One region of the Paenibacillus sp. J22FR21 genome, then DNA from elsewhere that is predicted to be linked to it. Evidence: riboswitches for the same ligand, from Rfam matches in the RefSeq annotation. Region 1 holds a riboswitch; each other region holds the start of a gene.
The links. A riboswitch is a leader RNA that binds a small molecule or an ion and turns the genes downstream of it on or off. The one in region 1 is predicted to bind cyclic di-AMP.
Positions count from the first base shown of each region.

Region 1 (6,159 bases):
TTCGATGATGTGCCCGATCCGCGATACACGCCTCAGGTACTGGAAATACTGGCTCGCTATAAAGTAAGAGCGACTTTCTTTGTCGTCGGCAACCGCGCTGCGAAACACCCTGCTCTTGTAAGGCGCATGCGTAAGGAAGGCCATATTATCGGCAATCATTCGTATGATCATGCGGTCTTCTCACGCATCTCCCGCTATGCCTTCGAGCAGCAAATTTGGCAAACCGATTGGATTCTGCGTCCTCTTGCCGGATACAGTCCCAAATTTATACGGCCGCCCTACGGCGAGATTACGCCGCAGCAAGTAGACTGGCTGCGGCGGCGTGGTTACATTGTAGTCAATTGGGATGTGGATTCCGTCGATTGGAAAGGCCTGGACAGCAACACCATTCTCATCAACATCAAGAGAACGCTGCAGCCCGGTTCGATTATATTGCAGCATGCCGGCGGCGGCGAAGGACAAGATTTATCAGGCACGGTCGCTGCGCTGCCAAAGCTCATCCGGCTGCTCCGCAGCAAAGGGTATCAGATCGTCACGCTGCCCGAGCTGCTGAATAAATCCGAGGCTCGCGGTGCACGGACAAGGTAATGGAAACGAACAAAACGGCAGCCCCACCGACCGGGCTGCCGTTTGCATCTCTATATGCTATTCCAGAACGAATACTTTCACGTATTGGAAGCCAAACGTCTTGGCTTGCTCTTGTGATTGCGGTATGAAAATATCAATACGCTGGCCTTTGATGGCACTGCCTGCATCAGCTGCAATGGCCATCATGCCGCCACTCGGAAGTCCGGCATGGTCATAGCCAGTAACATAGACCTTGCTGCCAAGCGGGATGATCTTCGGATCAACTGCAATTGTTCCAAGCTTAAGCGGGTTACCGAAGTAGTCAACAGCGCCCCATGAGCCGTTCTCAGAAGCAGCGGCTGTATACGCACTTGCTTTAGCTTGAACAACTTCCGAATAGTTATAATTGCTGCTGCCGATGGTGATGATTTCTTCTTCTCTGTCCACGGAGGTCATTTTCATCGACTTACCGACTGCTGCTTTAGACGCAGCTTTCACAGCTTTCGGCGCAGCCTTCGCTTTGGCTTTCGGAGCTGCCTTTGCTGCTGTCTTAGGTACTGCTTTTGCTTTAGGTGAAGCCTTAGCAGTAGCCTTCGCTTCCGCCTTCGGCGCTGTCTTCGCAGTCGTCGACGTCTTCACAACACTCGAAGCCGGGATAACAATGCTAAGCCCCGCGTAGATGTTGGTAGGCTCAATCATCGGATTAGCTTTCAGCATCTGCTCCAATGAAATGCCGAATTGCTTGGAAAGCTCCCAGAAGGTGTCGCCGTCTTTCGCGCTGTACGTCGATGCCGCGCTTGCCGTGTGTGTAAGAACAGCAAAGCTAAGCGCTGCAATTACCGCGCTTTTCTTCCAAAGATGTTTCATCAAGTTGTATTGCCTCCTTTTGATTTACGGCTATCATCCACGTTGTGCTTGTGCGGATTTATTCCGTCATCGCGATGAAGGACACACAGCTATACAAGCTATGTCATAAACTTCCTTATCGCATGCGGCCTGCGAGGTTAGTTGTCGGATTCGGATTGAGGAGTTCAACCCTACGCTTCGTGAATAAGCGATTCACCCCAGCGCCATATGCGCGTTCAGCGCTGCATTCCCTTATGCGGAAATACAGGCCGGAGGGCAGTTATGCCACTCCCTAAAAGATCCCCCGTACGTTACGTTTCGGCTCGCGTAATAGAATACCATATCCGGCAAAGCAAATCCTACCGGTAAATACAGGAACAGCTCTTGAAATTACCACTTCTATACATTTCGCGGGAGAAAAATGCTCACCGTTGTCCCTTTCTCAGGGATGCTCGTAATGTCCATTCGACCTCGATGACCTTCGATAATGCGATAACAAATCATAAGTCCAAGACCCGTTCCGCTGTCTTTCGTAGTGAAGAACGGGCCGCCCAGTTTAGGCAGCTGATCCTGTGGAATACCTACACCTTGGTCGATGATTTCAACGATTAATTCGCTCTGCTGGTGCAGCTTCACGTCAATCGTGATTACGCCTCCGCTCGGCATGGCCTCTATCGCATTCTTGAGCACGTTGACGAATACCTGCTTCAGCTGATTCTCGTCGCAAAGCAGCTCCGCTGAAGTGGCATCCGCACGCGAGACGATCTGCACATCGCGCAGAATCGCCTGCGTCTCAAGCAGCGTCAATACACTTTGAATGATTTTGACCAAGTCATGCTTACGGAACTGATTGGCCTGCGGCTTGGCAAGCGCCATAAATTCCTGCACGATCGAATTGATTCGGTCCAATTCAACAAGCATAATATCGAAATACTCATGATATTGATCAATCTTCGTCTTCAGAAACTTAGAGAAGCCGATCAGCGAAGTAAGGGGGTTGCGTATTTCGTGAGCGATACCTGCAGCCATTTGGCCGGCCACAGACAGCTTCTCCGATTGAATCAGCGCTTCCTCTTCTTTCTTCCTCTCGCGTATATCGCGAAACACGCTCTGCACAACAGTGCCTTTATTCAAGTAATTGCGAATTCGTGTGCTGGATACCTCGACATCAATGATCTCCCCGCCTTCTGCAATCACCTTGCAATCGAGAAATTCATTGGGCTCGTCCGTCTCCATAATCGCTTGAACTCGTTCTGCGGATCGCTCCCAATAATCCGGATGTATGTAACGAAAGCTCTTCTCGCCTGTAATGACGCCGCTGTCCGTAATATTCAACAGTTTAAGACCTGCTTGATTGGCGAACAGGATTTCGTTCCCGTCATGTACAAAAATCGGCTCCGGCAAATATTTAATCAATCGTTGGTAATTGTGCATATCAGATCTGGCATCGATATCGTCCACGCCATGATTCCCTTTACCCAGCTTCCTCTTCACATTCACAGCAAGCGGCTTGTTACAATATACGGCTTTACGCCTCATGTCTCATACCCTCCGGGTGATGAAGTCTTCCTAAGGATTTCGCCTCTAATTCTTGCAAACCCTGCTCAGTGAGAAAGTTTTAATGTGAACGCATACCGCGAATCAGCGTTTGTATGCCTTGCTTGAAAATCGGCATCGTCCGCGCGAGCAGCTCATCCGTCGGTTCGGAGTGGTTGCTGTAGGTGCTGATGAAGCCTTGCAGGTAGTAAAATAAGATCCGGCCATTATTCAATGCTGCCTCTTGCATCACTTCCTCTGACCCTTCAGAGACCGCACTATGCAATACCTTCATTATGTGAGCGAACAGTCGGTTGCGAATGACGTTGACCTCGAGTTCCGGCTGCAGTTCATCCACTCGTACCGAGGCGGACATGAACAGGACGGTTTGCAGACTGCCGCTCGTCAGGCTGAAGAGGATATATTCGCTGCATACGGCAAGCAGCTTATCCAGGGCCGCCGTATCCGGCTTGTTGATTTCGCCTTGCAGCTTCTGTTCGAGCTTGAGCAGCGAGGGAATCGCAATCTGCTGAAGCAGTTCTTCTTTATTTCTGAAATATAAATATATGGCGGTATGCGAGCAGCCTGCTGCTTTGGCAATTTCACGCATCGTAACAGCCGAATACCCTTTCTCCGCGAATAAAGCTGCCGCTGCGGCACGAATCGCTGCTTTCATCTCTTCCGTTAATTGTTGCCTTCTTGTAGTCATAGCACCGGCACCTCATATTTAGTCTCGATTAGTTTGATAACCATTGGTCACAGAATAACCGACGGTTATTACAACGTCAACTTATAACACGCAAAAAGAGCGGCCGATGTACGGCCGCTCTTAGCTATTTAATCTTATTATTAGGACGTGAATTCTTGCACCCACTCGCCGTTGTAATATGCAACGCCGAGTTTGTTAAAGTTTTTGCTGAGGATGTTCGCTTTATGGCCCGGGCTGTTCATCCATGCCTGCATGACTTCTGCCGGCGTACGCTGACCCTTCGCGATATTCTCACCTGCATAGGAGTAAGAAACGCCATAAGCACGCATCATATCAAACGGCGAACCGTATGTGGGCGAGTTATGATCAAAGTAGTTGTTCGCATACATATCCTTCGCCTTGTCCAAAGCGACTTTCGTCAAGAGCGTATCGGATTTCAATATGCCCAGACCTGCATTGGCACGTTCTTTGTTAACCAATGTAACGACTTGAGCGGCAAACGTGCTCTTATCTGTTGTGCTGGTTCCTGTGTTGGTGTTAGATGATCCGCTGTTCGACGATCCGCTGTTCGAGGAACCTGTCGTTACCGGAACCTTAATCGTCATGCCCGCCCAAATGACATTCGGGTTCGCAATGTTCGGATTCGCTGCAATCAGCTTGCTGAGGCTGACCCCGTATTTCGTTGCGATCTTGTACATCGTGTCGCTGCTCGTAACCTTATACGAGACGGAACTGTTCACTGTGGCTGCTTCTGCCTTCTGCAGGGCTGCTCCTCCTCCAGCTACGATCAAACCGGCTGCGAGTACGCTAGCTACACCTATACGAAATGGTTGCATCTTCATGAATATTTCCTCCTTGTTATGGTTATCGTGTGTGCCGACCTTTCGACGCCACCCATGTTAACACGGGGAAATAGCAAAATACACCTCATAAAATATGGAAACCATCTCATTGGATGCTAAAAATCATCAAATACAAAGTCCAATTTATCCGCCTTTTTCAGGTTGCAGGCGGCACATGCGCAGACGCAATTTGCGGGAGACGAAAGTCCTCCCTTTGACTTCGGCAGCACATGGTCGATCGTGTCCCCATAACGGCCGCAATACTTGCAAATATAGTCGTCGCGCTGCAGCACCAGCAGCCGGAAATCCGTCTTCGTATAGAGCTTGTGGATCAAGCCGGGATTAATAATGCCGGCTGCACCTTCCTCCACCATCCGCACAGCCATCTCCGTCGGAATATCGGTCGACCAGCGTTTCCCGGTTTCGCGGTGACCGCGCAGCCGAATATGTCCGCGGCCACGATCATTAAGGAGCGAGGTTTTGTATGTAAAAGCACCTTTAATCGGATTTATGTTCCGATCCGGCGGGCGAACTGCAACCTGTTCTATAGCGCTGATTTCCGCTTTTAAGCTTTTGATCTTCGCGGCTTTCGATCGTTTGTGGCGACGTTTGCGCTTCCGCTTCGCTGCAGGTATTGGCGCTGCTTCGACCGCGGCAGTCGATGCAGATGGTTGTATTTGTACAGCAGCTGCATCCTTCTGCTCACGGTCAGCCTCTGAAGCTGCCGCTGCAGAGGCTGACTGTCCATCATGGACAGAGGCGGTCGGCTTGGAGGCCGCACTGCGCTTCTTGCGGCGACGCTTCCGCTTCCTTGTCGGCTTGGCGGGAGCATCATTATCGGCAGCTGCAAAAGGCACAGATTCATGCGCCTCGCCGTCCTCTTCCTCATCCTCAAGTTCAAATTCCAGAAACCGGACAGCCTCCTCCACACTGTCAAACGCCGAATCTCCCGGCGCTGTCTGCCGCTTCCTCTTACGCAGACAAGTTCGGCAAATCCCGCGCCTGCCGCTGCTTCCCGCACGTTTCGTGAACGCTGTAAGCGGCTTCTCTATTCTGCATGCCGTGCATGGCTTCATCTCCATCGCAATCACTTCCGCTCCGTTTCCTTATCAGGTCGTCGTTAAGCCGTGCAGCTTACGAAACTGCTCCGGGGTAATCCCTTCCGCTTTGCCGAATGCGGCAATGAAATGGCTGGGATCGCGATAGCCGGATAATTGCGCTATCTCTTTAATCGACCTTTTGTCGCCAAGGCTCATCATTTCCTTGGATTTAATCATCCGCAGTCGAATTAAGTAAGCATAGGCCGTAATGCCGAACGCCTGCCGGAATAATGAATTTAAATAACGGGAGCTGATGCCAAGCTGCTCCGCCATATCGGTCAGGCTGATATCCGGGTCACCGTAATGGAAATCCAGCCAATGCAGAAGCGGGTCCAGCTTCTCCAAATGCTGGAATACTGAGGAACGTCCGCCCTTCTGGCCGTATATTTTGATCATCGTGAGAAATCGGTACAGCTGCGCGGAAGCATTCAGACCTGTCCTGTCCTCATCATGCTGCGCTTGTTCAATCATGCTCTCCAATTGCGAGGTAATTGGCGCGTCTTCGTTCCAATTCAGCCATTCCGTTTGCCGGATGCCCAGGGAAGCCAGCATCGATGCT
Region 1 covers NZ_JBWDNJ010000004.1:282,635-288,793, forward strand. The annotation lists gene AC0YNS_RS16725 (polysaccharide deacetylase family protein) at 1-588, shown strand, start outside; gene AC0YNS_RS16730 (3D domain-containing protein) at 646-1,437, opposite strand; cyclic di-AMP (ydaO/yuaA leader) riboswitch at 1,545-1,747, opposite strand; gene AC0YNS_RS16735 (ATP-binding protein) at 1,813-2,952, opposite strand; gene AC0YNS_RS16740 (TetR/AcrR family transcriptional regulator) at 3,032-3,658, opposite strand; gene AC0YNS_RS16745 (CAP domain-containing protein) at 3,799-4,500, opposite strand; gene AC0YNS_RS16750 (HNH endonuclease) at 4,617-5,582, opposite strand; gene AC0YNS_RS16755 (AraC family transcriptional regulator) at 5,610-6,159, opposite strand, start outside.

Region 2 (6,159 bases), on a different contig from region 1:
AGACGGTATGCGGGACAATGCAAACCAGCTCAGGCACACAATAGTACTGCACAGCAACGCTAAGGCTGCCGTACTCCTTGCCACCGGGCTTGGCCGCCATCCGCTGCGCGACTTCCTTCTGGATCATGACGACGATATTCTCAAGCGGCAGTTTCTCTTCCAGAAGCTTCATCAGAATCGGAGTCGTCACGTAATAAGGCAGGTTCGCAACAACACTCACGCCGGAGAGCCCGGCAAACTGCTCCTTCAGCAGCTGGGCAAGGTCGAGCTTCAGCACGTCGCCATGTACGACGTGCACATTCGGCGTATCCGCCAATACATCCTTAAGAATCGGAATAAGCCGATTGTCGATCTCCACTGCGGCTACGCGTCCTGCAGCGTCTGCCAGCTTCTGCGTCAATGCGCCGATACCCGGCCCGATCTCAAGCGCGCCTTTCGTCTCATCCAGCTCAGCGGCGCTGACAATGTTGCGCAAAATATTTTGATCGATCAGAAAGTTCTGACCGAGGCTCTTCTTAAATGTGAAACCGTATCTGGCGATAATGTCTTTCGTGCGCTTCGGTGAAGCAACATCGACACCTGCCTTCATTCCCTCTGTCATCATTAATCTCCTTCGCTCGCCTGCTCCATCGTGGTTAGAGCCCGCATAAATTCCTCACGCGTAATTCGAAACATCGAACAGCGCTTATAGAACTGCTTGCCATTCGCATAGCCGATTCCGAGCAGATTGCCCATCTTCAGCCGTCTATCCGAAGCTTGCGGATGTACGAGCAGACCTGCTTGCATTAAATCTTCCATCGTGACCTCAGCAAGGCCGGCAGTGTCAGACGTCGCTTCCGTCCGCAAATTAGCGAGTGCTCGCTTAATTGCTTCCGGTGATGCGTTCTCGACGCCTATGTCTCCTTTGTAAAGCGCCTCCTCCTGAGGGAGAAAAGCATGCTTGCAGCCTGGTACACGCTGCGCCACGATCTTGCGGATTCGCTCGCCTGCATGATCAGGGTCGGTGAAAATAATAACGCCTCTGCGCTCCTGCGCCAGCATGACTCGGCGGATTACCGCTTCGCCAATCGCCGACCCACCGGTCTCAATGGTTTCTGCTTCAACGGCGCGTTTGATGGCGACAGTATCGTCTTTACCTTCTACTACAATGATTTCTTTAATCATGGGACTCCATTCCTTCCCTTCCGTACAACATGCAAAAAGAAGAGGCATCGCCTCTTCTTATGATGGCATATTTACGCGCGAAATACGATACGCATGTTCATACCGAGGAATACTGCCTACACTGCTGATGGTTTCTTCGGACCCAGCACATAAACCGTATAGCCCCGCTTCCGCCCAAATTTATCGGCATACGACTCGCTGTCAAAGTAAACATCAATCTTGTTGCCTTTGACTGCACTGCCCGTATCCTCAGCTCGGCGGAAACCGATTCCTTCGATATACACCCACCAGCCAATCGGAATGACTTTCGGGTCGACCGCAATGGTACGGCCTTCTTGAACGCGTGCTCCCGATGCGGTAATACCGTACTGTGGATGGTTCTTGCCTTTACCCGTCGAAGCCAAGCCGGCAGAATAAGCCGTAAGGGTTACATTCTTTATTACTTTCTTTGCACTGAACGTAACGCCTCGCTTCGTCATGGTAGATATGCTCGGCGAATTCGCCCGCAGCATCGTTACCTTCGGTTCAGGTTTCTTCGTCCCGACCGACACGATTTGATCGACAGAAGGTGACTTGGTCAACTTCTCGACTAATGTCTGCGAGACTAGAACTCCGTCTTCGAAAGTCTTTTCATAACGTTTAACGACCGTGCCTTGTTTACCCGTTTGGACAAGCTGTTCTTTCCCTTGCGCTAGCTTGGGATCATCCTTCTTCACAGTGGAGAAGGGAACGGGGTGGGTACTCTCCGAGATCTTCGTATCAATCCGAGTGATTGAAATAATCATATTCGGTTTAAGTCCCGAGGATAACGAAGGTACTACCTTATCTTGACTGCGTATCGATATATGAGCCTGATCGATCGCCGCCTGTACGGTTCTTTCTGTCGTGTACAACGTTCTTGCTTTGCCGTCAGCTTTTACAATAAGAGGCACCGCTTGATTAATAACAATTCGGTCACCGTCTTTAATACCGCCATCCAGCGGCATCGACACTTTATCATAAGTGCCAACTGCAATAGCTTGTTCATCCAGTAGGCGTTGAAGGACCCATTGCTTCGTAGAGACAATGGTTTCTCGTCCATTCACTACTACGGACACGCGCTTGTCAGCCGTTCCGTACAACAACACCAGAAACATGAAAGTCATAGCGATTGAGATCATAGCGCTTAGTACAATTAAACGCATGTTCTCATGCTTCCATCGCAATGCGAAAGACATGCTGGATGATCGTTTCCCATGGGTGTCCTTAAGCTGGAGTGCTCCCATTTCATCGGTCCTCCTTACATAGCCCCGCCGCCTTTGTTACGCATGATTACATAGACGCGACTATAGAGATTTTCTTTCCAAATTCAGCCCCGGACCACTTCCATAATACAGCTTTTGTCGTCAGTTTATGCTTCTTTCAAACAAAAAGAAGCCCGACGACAGAGGATCTGTTTCGTGGCTTCCCATTAGACAATGGTAGCATGGAATTGCATGCACGAGGGTGATCTCTCTTATTGACGCTTACGAGGTTAGCTGTCGGATTCGGACGTGAGAGTCGCCCTATTCGCTAATGGCACGTTCGAACAATTGCTGCTGTGCCGGTCGCAAAATTCACCCCAAGAAGAATTTCATGTCTATCGCTGTCTGCCTTGTACAAAACAGTGTCGCCCTTTAGTCGACGAACACGTTTTAAGGAGAAGAAACGAACAAGCTGTTTCTCCGTGATACAAACAGTTTCAACAATTGGTTCCCCCGCTCTCCGAATTCCGGAGATTAAGCGTTTTATTGGAAAAGGAATACAAGTTTTGTTGCTCTGAAATGAATCATACCGTCTACCGCGCCACATTGTAAAGAACTGATTAATGACGATTTTAACGAATTTCAAGGAAAAATAGACGAAAAGCAAGCAATTTCTTCAATCAAAATCAGTTTTATCACGAGAATAGTCCCAAATCCTTGCTTTCAAAGCCGTTTTCATCAGATTCCAAAACATTTCCTTGCGTTTTCCGTGGTTATTTCGCCGACTTCCTCCACACTTTTACCCGTTATCTCCGAGATCGTGTTTGCTACAAGACGGACGAATGCAGACTCATTTCGTTTTCCGCGATGGGGGTGAGGAGCCAAATAAGGAGCATCCGTTTCGATCAAAATTCGGTCCAGAGGCACTTGTGAAAGCACTTCCTTTGGCACCCTTGCATTGGTGAATGTAAGCGGTCCACCGAACGAAATATAGAAGTTCATATCGAGACATTGTTTCGCCGTTTCCCAACTACCGGAGAAGCAGTGCATGACCCCGCCAACGTCCTTGGCATCCTCTTCTCGAAGCAAACGGACGACATCCTCGTGGGCATCCCGATTATGAATAACGATTGGCATCCGTTTCTGCTTGGCTAATTGGATTTGTTCGCGGAATACTCGCTGCTGAACATCTTTAGGCGAGGTGTCCCAGTGGTAATCCAGACCAATTTCGCCGATCGCCACAACCTTCGGATGGTCACAAAGCGATGCAATCCAATCCAGATCCTCGGGACGCATATCAATACTGTCAACCGGATGCCAGCCCACAGCCGCATATATAAAGGAATACTGCTCGGCAAGCGCCATCGTAGTTGGGATGGTCTCACGGTTAAAGCCGATATTGATGAGCTTATGTACGCCGGCAGCCTGCGCTCTTTCGATAACTTCTGCTCGGTCTTCGTCGAATTTAGGCGAGTCTAAATGCGTATGCGTGTCGATTAACATGATGGATATGGAAACCCCTTTCTACATTAAAGCAAATAATTCGCGGAGTTTCGCAGGCAGCCTGTGAGCTGATTCGCGAAGCGGTTCCTCCGGGTAATAAAGATGGTACTTACCTTGATGGATACCGGTAATGGAACGAATGATATCCGAGCGGCTTGAGATTTCCGACAATCGTTCATCACTGCTCAGCAGCAGAATCGGAGGTTTTTCTTCCTTGCCCGCAGCAGTTGTTGAGCCGGGACGATAAACATCGTAGGGCATGTCGTAAGGAAAGTCAATTTCTAGGTGATAGTCCGGATGAAGGCCGATTTCTTGCAGCTGCTCACGGATTTCTTGCCACAGCTTCTCATCAGGGTGATCCATCGTAACATATTTGTACAGCTTGCGATTGAGAAACCTACGGCATAGGTCCGACAACACGGGATCAGGCTCATGGACCCATTGTGCAAAAGCCGTTTGAACAAGGGCTTCATCCAGATCCAAATACCCTTCAATGTCCATTGTGCCCGCAAGCAGCATCTTTATAGGCTTCATTAATGTATGAAATTTGTAATCATTCGCGAAGAGCTCCTTCGCCCTTCGGAAGATTTGCCTTAATATAATTTCAGAGCTTCTCGTGACCGGGTGAAAATACACCTGCCAGTACATTTGATAACGAGACATGAGATAGTCTTCGACGGCATGCATGCCGCTTTCCTTCACCACAATCCTGCCCTGATGAGGCCGCAGCACTCGCAATATACGCTCCAGATCAAAGGTGCCGTAATTCACTCCCGTAAAATAAGCGTCTCTAAGCAAGTAATCCATGCGATCGGCATCCATCTGACTGGAGACCAGACTGACCACTATAGGCTGATGATAGGTTTTGCAAATAACGGCGGCAATGCGCTCCGGATAGCTCGAATCAAATTCGCGTAAGACTGCATTAATTTCCGTATTTCCAAGCAAAATGCGGCATGTCCACTCCTCATGGTGGCTGTCGAACACATCCTCTATGGAATGAGAGAATGGGCCATGTCCGATGTCATGAAGCAAAGCAGCACATAGGGCAACGAGCTTCTCTTCCTTTGGCCAATCGGTATAACCGCTGCGCTCAAACTGAGATATGATTTTGCGAGTAATTTCGTAGACGCCCAGGGAATGTGAGAACCGACTGTGCTCTGCTCCATGAAAGGTCAAATACGAAGTGCCAAGCTGGCGAATGCGACGCAGCCGTTGAAATTCCCGCGTATTTATGAGCTGCCAAATCAGCTGATCCTGAACGTAAATATATTTATGTACAGGGTCCTTAAATACTTTCTCTTCCGCGAGTTTATCCTCTCGATGAGCAGCACTCATGTCGAATCACGCTCCTTAAAGTTCAATCATTCGACACAAATGTCGAACTAATGTCGAATAATGTCGCAATATCATTTCCAACCGGACTTCGTTTGCAGTACTATATATATATTGAACAAATGCCTATTTACAACGGTAATCGGTTATTACTGGTCACAATTACCGTTAAAACCAGGTTGACTATTATGGGAAACGTTGGTATTATTAAGGCATTATATGATAGAATTTTGTCGAATGATGACGAGTTAATCCATTGCGAAGGGGAATAATAGATATGATGAAATCTACAGGAATTGTGCGTAAAGTAGATGAGCTGGGACGTGTAGTAATTCCGATTGAATTGCGCCGTACGCTTGGAATCGGTGAGAAGGATGCTCTTGAGATCTACGTAGATGGCGAGCGCATCATGCTGAAGAAATATGAGCCGGCTTGTATCTTCTGTGGCAACGCAGAGAATGTCGCTTATTTCAAAGGCAAAATCGTTTGTAACGTTTGTTTAACGGAAATGCCGACTCCTGTTACAAAATAAGAGACAAATTCAGTTTTATAGGTTATAATACATTTATCAAACCTGTTAATTCTAACCTTTTTATACTCCTTGATGCCTTCCTGAGCCATAACGGTCAGGAAGGTCTTTTTTTTGTCTACCGGCATGCTTCTATTTCTTCATTACTTCATTATATACATCTCGTTTTTGCAGGCCTCGATCAAGTGCTGTTCGTTTGATGGCTTCCTTCCGATCCTCACCTTGCTCCTCGTATCGGCTCACATGCTCCTCTAGCTCTAGCCCGCTCCACCATACCGGATCATCCTGCTGCAATTGCGCTGCTTCTTCTTTGCTCATACCTGCAATAACCAAACAATACTCGCCAAGCGGCGGATTCTCTTCCAGCCACGCGATGCACTCGGTAATTGTTCCTCGGGCGGCTTC
Region 2 covers NZ_JBWDNJ010000014.1:60,581-66,739, forward strand. The annotation lists gene rsmA (16S rRNA (adenine(1518)-N(6)/adenine(1519)-N(6))-dimethyltransferase RsmA) at 1-604, opposite strand, end outside; gene rnmV (ribonuclease M5) at 604-1,164, opposite strand; gene AC0YNS_RS30250 (G5 domain-containing protein) at 1,281-2,429, opposite strand; cyclic di-AMP (ydaO/yuaA leader) riboswitch at 2,652-2,938, opposite strand; gene AC0YNS_RS30255 (TatD family hydrolase) at 3,126-3,890, opposite strand; gene AC0YNS_RS30260 (HD domain-containing protein) at 3,912-5,228, opposite strand; gene AC0YNS_RS30265 (AbrB/MazE/SpoVT family DNA-binding domain-containing protein) at 5,503-5,757, shown strand; gene rsmI (16S rRNA (cytidine(1402)-2'-O)-methyltransferase) at 5,887-6,159, opposite strand, start outside.
Region 2: another riboswitch for cyclic di-AMP. It lies ahead of AC0YNS_RS30250 (G5 domain-containing protein); the one in region 1 lies ahead of AC0YNS_RS16730 (3D domain-containing protein).

Region 3 (6,159 bases), on a different contig from region 1:
AGCACCATTTGGGAGCTCTTCAACACGTTCGCCTTCGCCAGCAAAGCAGCAGGTACATCGTTACGCGAGACATTGTGCTCGACCTCGAACGTACCGCCAAGTCGCGCCGTTAACTCTTGCAGCTCTGCAATCCGCTCCTCTTCACCAGGCACCGCATCCGTCTGCACGTAATGAACATGCCAATCCGCTTTGAGCCTATGCGCAATTCGGAAGCCGCGGCGAATGAGTCGCTCCGCTTTCTTGTTCACCGTTACCGCAACGAAGATTGATTCGTGACGACGCCATGGACCGCGAAGCGAACCGTTGCGTTCCCATGATTCCAGTCGCTCATCGACATCGTCCGCGATTTCCCGCAAAGCAAGCTCGCGCAGCGCAATTAGATTACCTGTCTTGAAGAAGCCGCAGAGCGCGTCCTCAACGTCGCACATTTTATAAATATGACCTTCCCGCATCCGTTGCTGCAGCGTGTCAGGCGCCACATCGATCAGCTCAACCTCATCGGCAACGCGCAGCATCAGGTCCGGAACCGTCTCTTTTACAGCAGTCCCTGTAATTTGCTCCACCGCATCCTTCAAGCTTTCCAGATGGTGAATGTTCATTGTCGCAATAACGGATATGCCGGCGTCCAGGATCTCCTGAACATCCTCGTACCTCCGTTTGTTGCGGCAGCTCGGTGCGTTGTTATAGGCCAGCTCATCAATCAGCACAACCTCCGGATTGCGCGCAATAATCGCGTCCACATCCATCTCCGAGTAAACCTGGCCATCGCATTCAACTGTCCGACGAGGCACAACCTCAAGCCGTCCGGCCTGATCCTGCGTTTCCGCGCGGTCATGCGTCTCCATAAGTCCAACTACAACATCGATTTCTTTGCGCAGCAAATCATTGCCCTCGCGAAGCATCATATAGGACTTGCCCACTCCCGGTGCTGCGCCGACATAGACCTTGAATTTACCGCGGCGAATCCGCTCGATCTTCTTCTCGACCTCTTGCGCACTCAGCCTCCGGTACGGCTCGGCTGTCATCTTCGGGGTTGCCCGTTTCGTCGGCAGTACTCGCTCCCCCTCATGATCGGCTCTGTCCGCCATGAAGAAAACGTCAATGTTGCGCATTTGTTTCAGCACGCTTCCCGCGATAGAACCCTGTGCAATCTCCTGTGCACGCGTCTGCTTGGAATGCCCCATAACAATACGGGTGGCATTAATCAGCATCGCGTATTTAATGAGTGCACGCGGGATTTGTCTTCTATTATTAACCAGAATCTCTCTAAAGCCGGCATCCACCTTCTCGGTCAGCTTCAGAATGGAGCGCTTGAAGTCATCTCTCTCCTTCGTGGGCTCCTGGCTGGAATCGACGAAGACTACAACCTCCAAGTCGCCGCCAAGACGTTTGGCGATTTGTTGCCCGCGCCGGATATAGATCGAACCATTCCAGTGATACTGCGCCGCTACCAAGATGCGCTCCGTCGCGCCGGACGGCCCGATGAAGCCCTGCTCTTCGCGGTATTTCTCCAGCGACTCGTTCACGCCCTCCGCCATCAGCCGAAGCGCAATCTCTCTGAGCTTGCCGAGGTTCCCACGCTTGAGCAGCCCGGGATCTTTAATATTATTTAAACGCCCTTCATTTAGGCGTGACAGAATCGTTTCCGGTGAAGCATCGATTAACCGCACCTCATCTGCCAATTCCAGCAGATCCGCGGACACCGTACATTCCGCTGTGATGCCTGTCAATTTCTGCGCAAGCTCGGTTACTCCTTCGAGTTCGTATACATTCACGGTCGTGATGATGCTGATACCATGACTCAGAAGAAATTGGATGTCCTCCAAACGGTTCGGGAATTTCGCTTCCGGACGGTTCTCGTGCGCCAGCCCGTCAACGAGCAGCACCTCCGGATTCCGTTCCAGAATGGCATCCAAATTAAGATCCTTCTTCTCCACGTCCCCCTTGTACCAATGAATACTCGGAATCCGCTCCAAATCAGCAAGCTGCTCCACCGTTTCAGGTCGGCGCATCGTCGAAACTGCGCAGATCACAACCTCAATGCCTTGCTGCATAAGCGCTTGGCCTTCGCGCAGCATATGATAGGTTTTGCCTGAGCCGCTCACGGCACCAACATAAATTTTAAGACGGCCGCGATGAATTTTGGAGATGGATAAGAGCATTTCTTCAGGGGTTTTGCGGCGGTAACCAGCCATGACAACTTCGCCTTCCTTTCTACACCTTTAAACTTACATAATCTTCGCAAACTTATTCTTCTTTGTGACCATCCTTACCTTATAAAACGCACAAAAAAGAAGCCTGCAGGGGGATTGCCTCTTTAACACAGAGGAACGCCTCTCGCGGCTTCTAGGCACAAGTTATCATCAAAGTGTCTATTGCACGAACATTCGTTGCCTCTCTTATACGCTTTCGAGGTTAGCTGACGGATTCGGGCGTGAGAGTCGCCCTACTTGAAGCGTCGACCATGCGGTCTGTTCTTCAAGATTCACCCCAGATGAGTGGTTCCCCCGATTTCTATTCAGAAATTCAGCGCTATAGCAGAAGATTAAGCATGAATCGTATGTTACGCCTGCGCATGTCTTTTGTAAAGGAATGCCGCAAACGGTTTCGTTCTCATTTCCAGCCAACTGACGCGAATATAACGCTTACAATGGAGTAGATCGCAAGCACTCTCCTTCTACCTCACTAATTTGCCGTTTCTCACAAATAAGGCGAAATAGAAGAGACAGCCTGCTGCTTCGCGCTAGTTATAACCGAAGCCCATTTCAATTAACCGGAGCAGCAGACCAATCAGGAAGCCGCAAACGGCACCGTTCACCCTAATCCATTGCAGGTCCTGCCCCACTTTATCTTCAATTAACTCCACCAGCTGATCATTGTCGAGACGATCGAGGTTCTCCTTGACGAACGAGCCGATCTTCGCGTGATTGCGTTCAATGAGTCCGGCGATCTGCCCTTTCAACCAATGCTCGGCATCCTGAACCAAGCCGTGGTTCTCCTCCAGGCGATCAAGCAGCCCCTCCAGCATCGGCCAAACCTTAGCTGCAAAATCCTCCGAATGAAGGAACGTAATGCCCCTCTCGCGCAGCGATTCGAACAACCGTGTCATCTCGCCATCCAGATCGAAGGAAGCAAGCAATTCATCGCGCAGCGCGTTCAACTGTCCGGTCTCGGCCAAACGTGAGATTAACATCTCCAGCCCTTGATGCAGATGCTTCATAATAACTGCACGACGATCCGTGCCTTGAACCTTCAGTTCATTAATCTTCGTTAGGATAAAGGATTGCAGCATCGTGCCCAGCCGATCCTCATCCAGATAGCCGATAAACGCGTTGACCGCAAATTGCATCAGGCCGCCCAGATTCAGCCCTTTCACGAGCTGCATCGCCGCATTGCCCAGCTCGCGGCGCATCCCTTCGGTGCTCGCCCATTCTTCCGCACGCTCCAGCAGCAGATCGAGCAGACGCTCGTCTACGCCATTCTCCACGGCGTTGCGCAAGAAGCCGCGCAGCGCTGCTTCCAAATCAATTCGCTCCACCGCGGAGCGAATTTCCCCCGAGAGAATAGGGACTAGCTTCTCCATCTCGATCGTACGCAGCGCTCCCTCAAGCAGATGAGGCAGACGCTCGCTGTGTACCGCCGAATGAGCCGCCTGGCGTAGAGCAGGCAACAGCTGCTTCGCCAGCTCAATCTGCCGCAGCTTCTCGATCATGCTCTCCTTCGCAAGCAGCCGATCCTCGAGCACGCGCACGATACCGTCCGACATCTTCTTGCGATTGCGCGGCAGCAGCGCCGTATGCGGAATCGGAATTCTCAGCGGGTGGCGAAACAGCGCCGTAACGGCAAACCAGTCCGCGAGCCCCCCGATGACACCGGCCTCGAAGCCGACATGCAGCAAGCTAAGCCCCGTGCCGCCGAAAGGCAGCGTAGCCGCGAAACCCGTTGCCATAATACCAAGCGATATATTAGCAATATGTTTGTTTTTTCTCGAATCGTTCGCCATGTTCTTCCTCCTACTAGTGCTTCTTTACACCATACCACTTCATACGAATCAGTTGCAAAAACAGCCCTAAAAGCAAGAAAAAAGAGACAAGACCCGGGGTCTGTCTCTTCCTCCGCCTTCAGTCGCCATTGCGCTCGTCAGTTCTTCCGGCGCTCTAGCTTATGAATACGGGTAATTTTGGATTTATTATATGCTTTTTGCGATAGCTTGTATAGGAAGGAACAGAAATTATGCTTGATAAACAGAGAGGCCTCCACTACAATAGGGAAAGAAACAAAAGTTAAAGCACTTTAACTTTGAATTCGAACAAGTTAATTATCATCGGGATTAGATCCTATATTTTTTTGAATTAAAGTATAACCGCTTTAACTTTACTCGCCGGAGGAGAATGCATACGCATGAAGGTTAGTATTTTCGATGTCGCCAAGAAGTCGGGCCTCTCTGTTGTCACGGTATCCCGCGTGCTTAACGGTGCAGGTTCTGTGCGCGAGAAGAATCGACAGAAGGTGCTTGAGGTGATGAAGGAGCTCGATTATCGCCCAAGTGCGGCCGCTCGCAGCCTCGCAAGGGGCAAGACCGGTATTATCGGCCTCATCATGACCACCATGCAGGATTCTTTCTTCGATGAAATCGTCAATGAGATTAACGGTATTCTGGCTGAGCAGGGATACTTCCTCGCTGTAGCTGTGACGAAGAGCATCAGCCGGGAGGACAGTCACTATCTGATCCAAGAGGACCGCGTGGATGGTATTATTCTGCTCTCACCGATTGAAGAAGACCATTATATTATTGAAATGAAACGACGGAATATTCCTTACGTCCTGATCGATAATCAGAAACCGGAGAATGATGTCTACTCCATTACCGTGAACAATTTCAAAGGTGGTTATACCGCGGCGCAACATCTGATTGAGCTTGGACATACATCCATTGCGCATCTTAGCGGCAGTGAAATGTTTAGAAGTACTCGGGAACGCCGCAATGGCTTCCTGGAGGCGCTTCAGGAAGCCGGCATCCAGCCGTTCGAGCTCGTTTCCGGCGAATATTCGGCTGAGTTCGGCTATCAATCGGCTAGGCGATGGATCGAAGCGCAGCAGCTTCCGGGCGCGGTTTTCGCCGGCGATGATTATATCGCGATCGGCGTTATTAATGCCTTTATGGAGGCCGGCATTCGCGTTCCGGATGAAGTTGCCGTAATCGGCTATGACGATCAGCAGGTCGCTACGTTGCTGCGCCCCCTCTTGACGACGATACGGCAGCCGGCTGACCGCATCGGAGCGGCCGCTACAGAAGTGCTGCTTAAGCGAATCGACGGATCGATGAAACGTGCAGCCAATCTGCGGATTGACCCTGAGCTCGTGCTCCGCCAATCAACAGGAACTGTCATGAAGCACAATCAGCTGGAAAATACTTAATGGATCGACCTTTTGGAAACAAGCATTACTAGGGGTAGCCTACGGAGACAGGAGTGGCAATAATGGCTTATTATTTGGGCATAGACGGCGGCGGCACGAAAACGCACGCCCTGCTCACAGACGAACACGGCAATGTGCTTGGCAAAGGACACAGCGGGAACGGCAATCATCAGCTTGATGCAGAAGGCGCTGCTCGGCACTTGGCGGAAGCCGTATCCGCGGCACTGACACAAGCGGGAATCAACCACGAGGATGTACAGCATGCCTATTTCGGTCTGGCAGGTGCTGACCGGGAAGCGGATTATCGGATCCTGCATCCCATCGTGAGCGCGATCGGCCTACCTCGCTACTCGATTACTTGCGACACCATGATCGGACTGCGCGCCGGAACAGATCGTTCCTATGGAATTTCGGTCATTTGCGGTACCGGCACCAACTGCGCCGGCCGCAACAGGGAAGGCGTCCATATCCAATGCGGCGGCTTCGAATATATGCATGGCGATTTCGGCGGAGGCGCTTCGCTGAACATTGAGGCATTCCGTACCGTAATTCGCGCCTGGGATGGTCGAGAGAAGCCAACGCTGCTCACTGATTTGCTGCTTCGTTTCCTGGGATATCCCGATGTTGAAACGATGTTTCACGATTTCCTCGATCATGACAAGAAGGTGCCGGTAGACGTCACGAAGCTGCTGTTTGAAGCAGCGGCGCTTGGCGATGAAGCTGCGATTGCTATCCTTCACC
Region 3 covers NZ_JBWDNJ010000005.1:386,409-392,567, forward strand. The annotation lists gene AC0YNS_RS20210 (histidine kinase) at 1-2,195, opposite strand, end outside; cyclic di-AMP (ydaO/yuaA leader) riboswitch at 2,390-2,542, opposite strand; gene AC0YNS_RS20215 (DUF445 domain-containing protein) at 2,744-4,003, opposite strand; gene AC0YNS_RS20220 (LacI family DNA-binding transcriptional regulator) at 4,402-5,418, shown strand; gene AC0YNS_RS20225 (N-acetylglucosamine kinase) at 5,481-6,159, shown strand, end outside.
Region 3: another riboswitch for cyclic di-AMP. It lies ahead of AC0YNS_RS20210 (histidine kinase); the one in region 1 lies ahead of AC0YNS_RS16730 (3D domain-containing protein).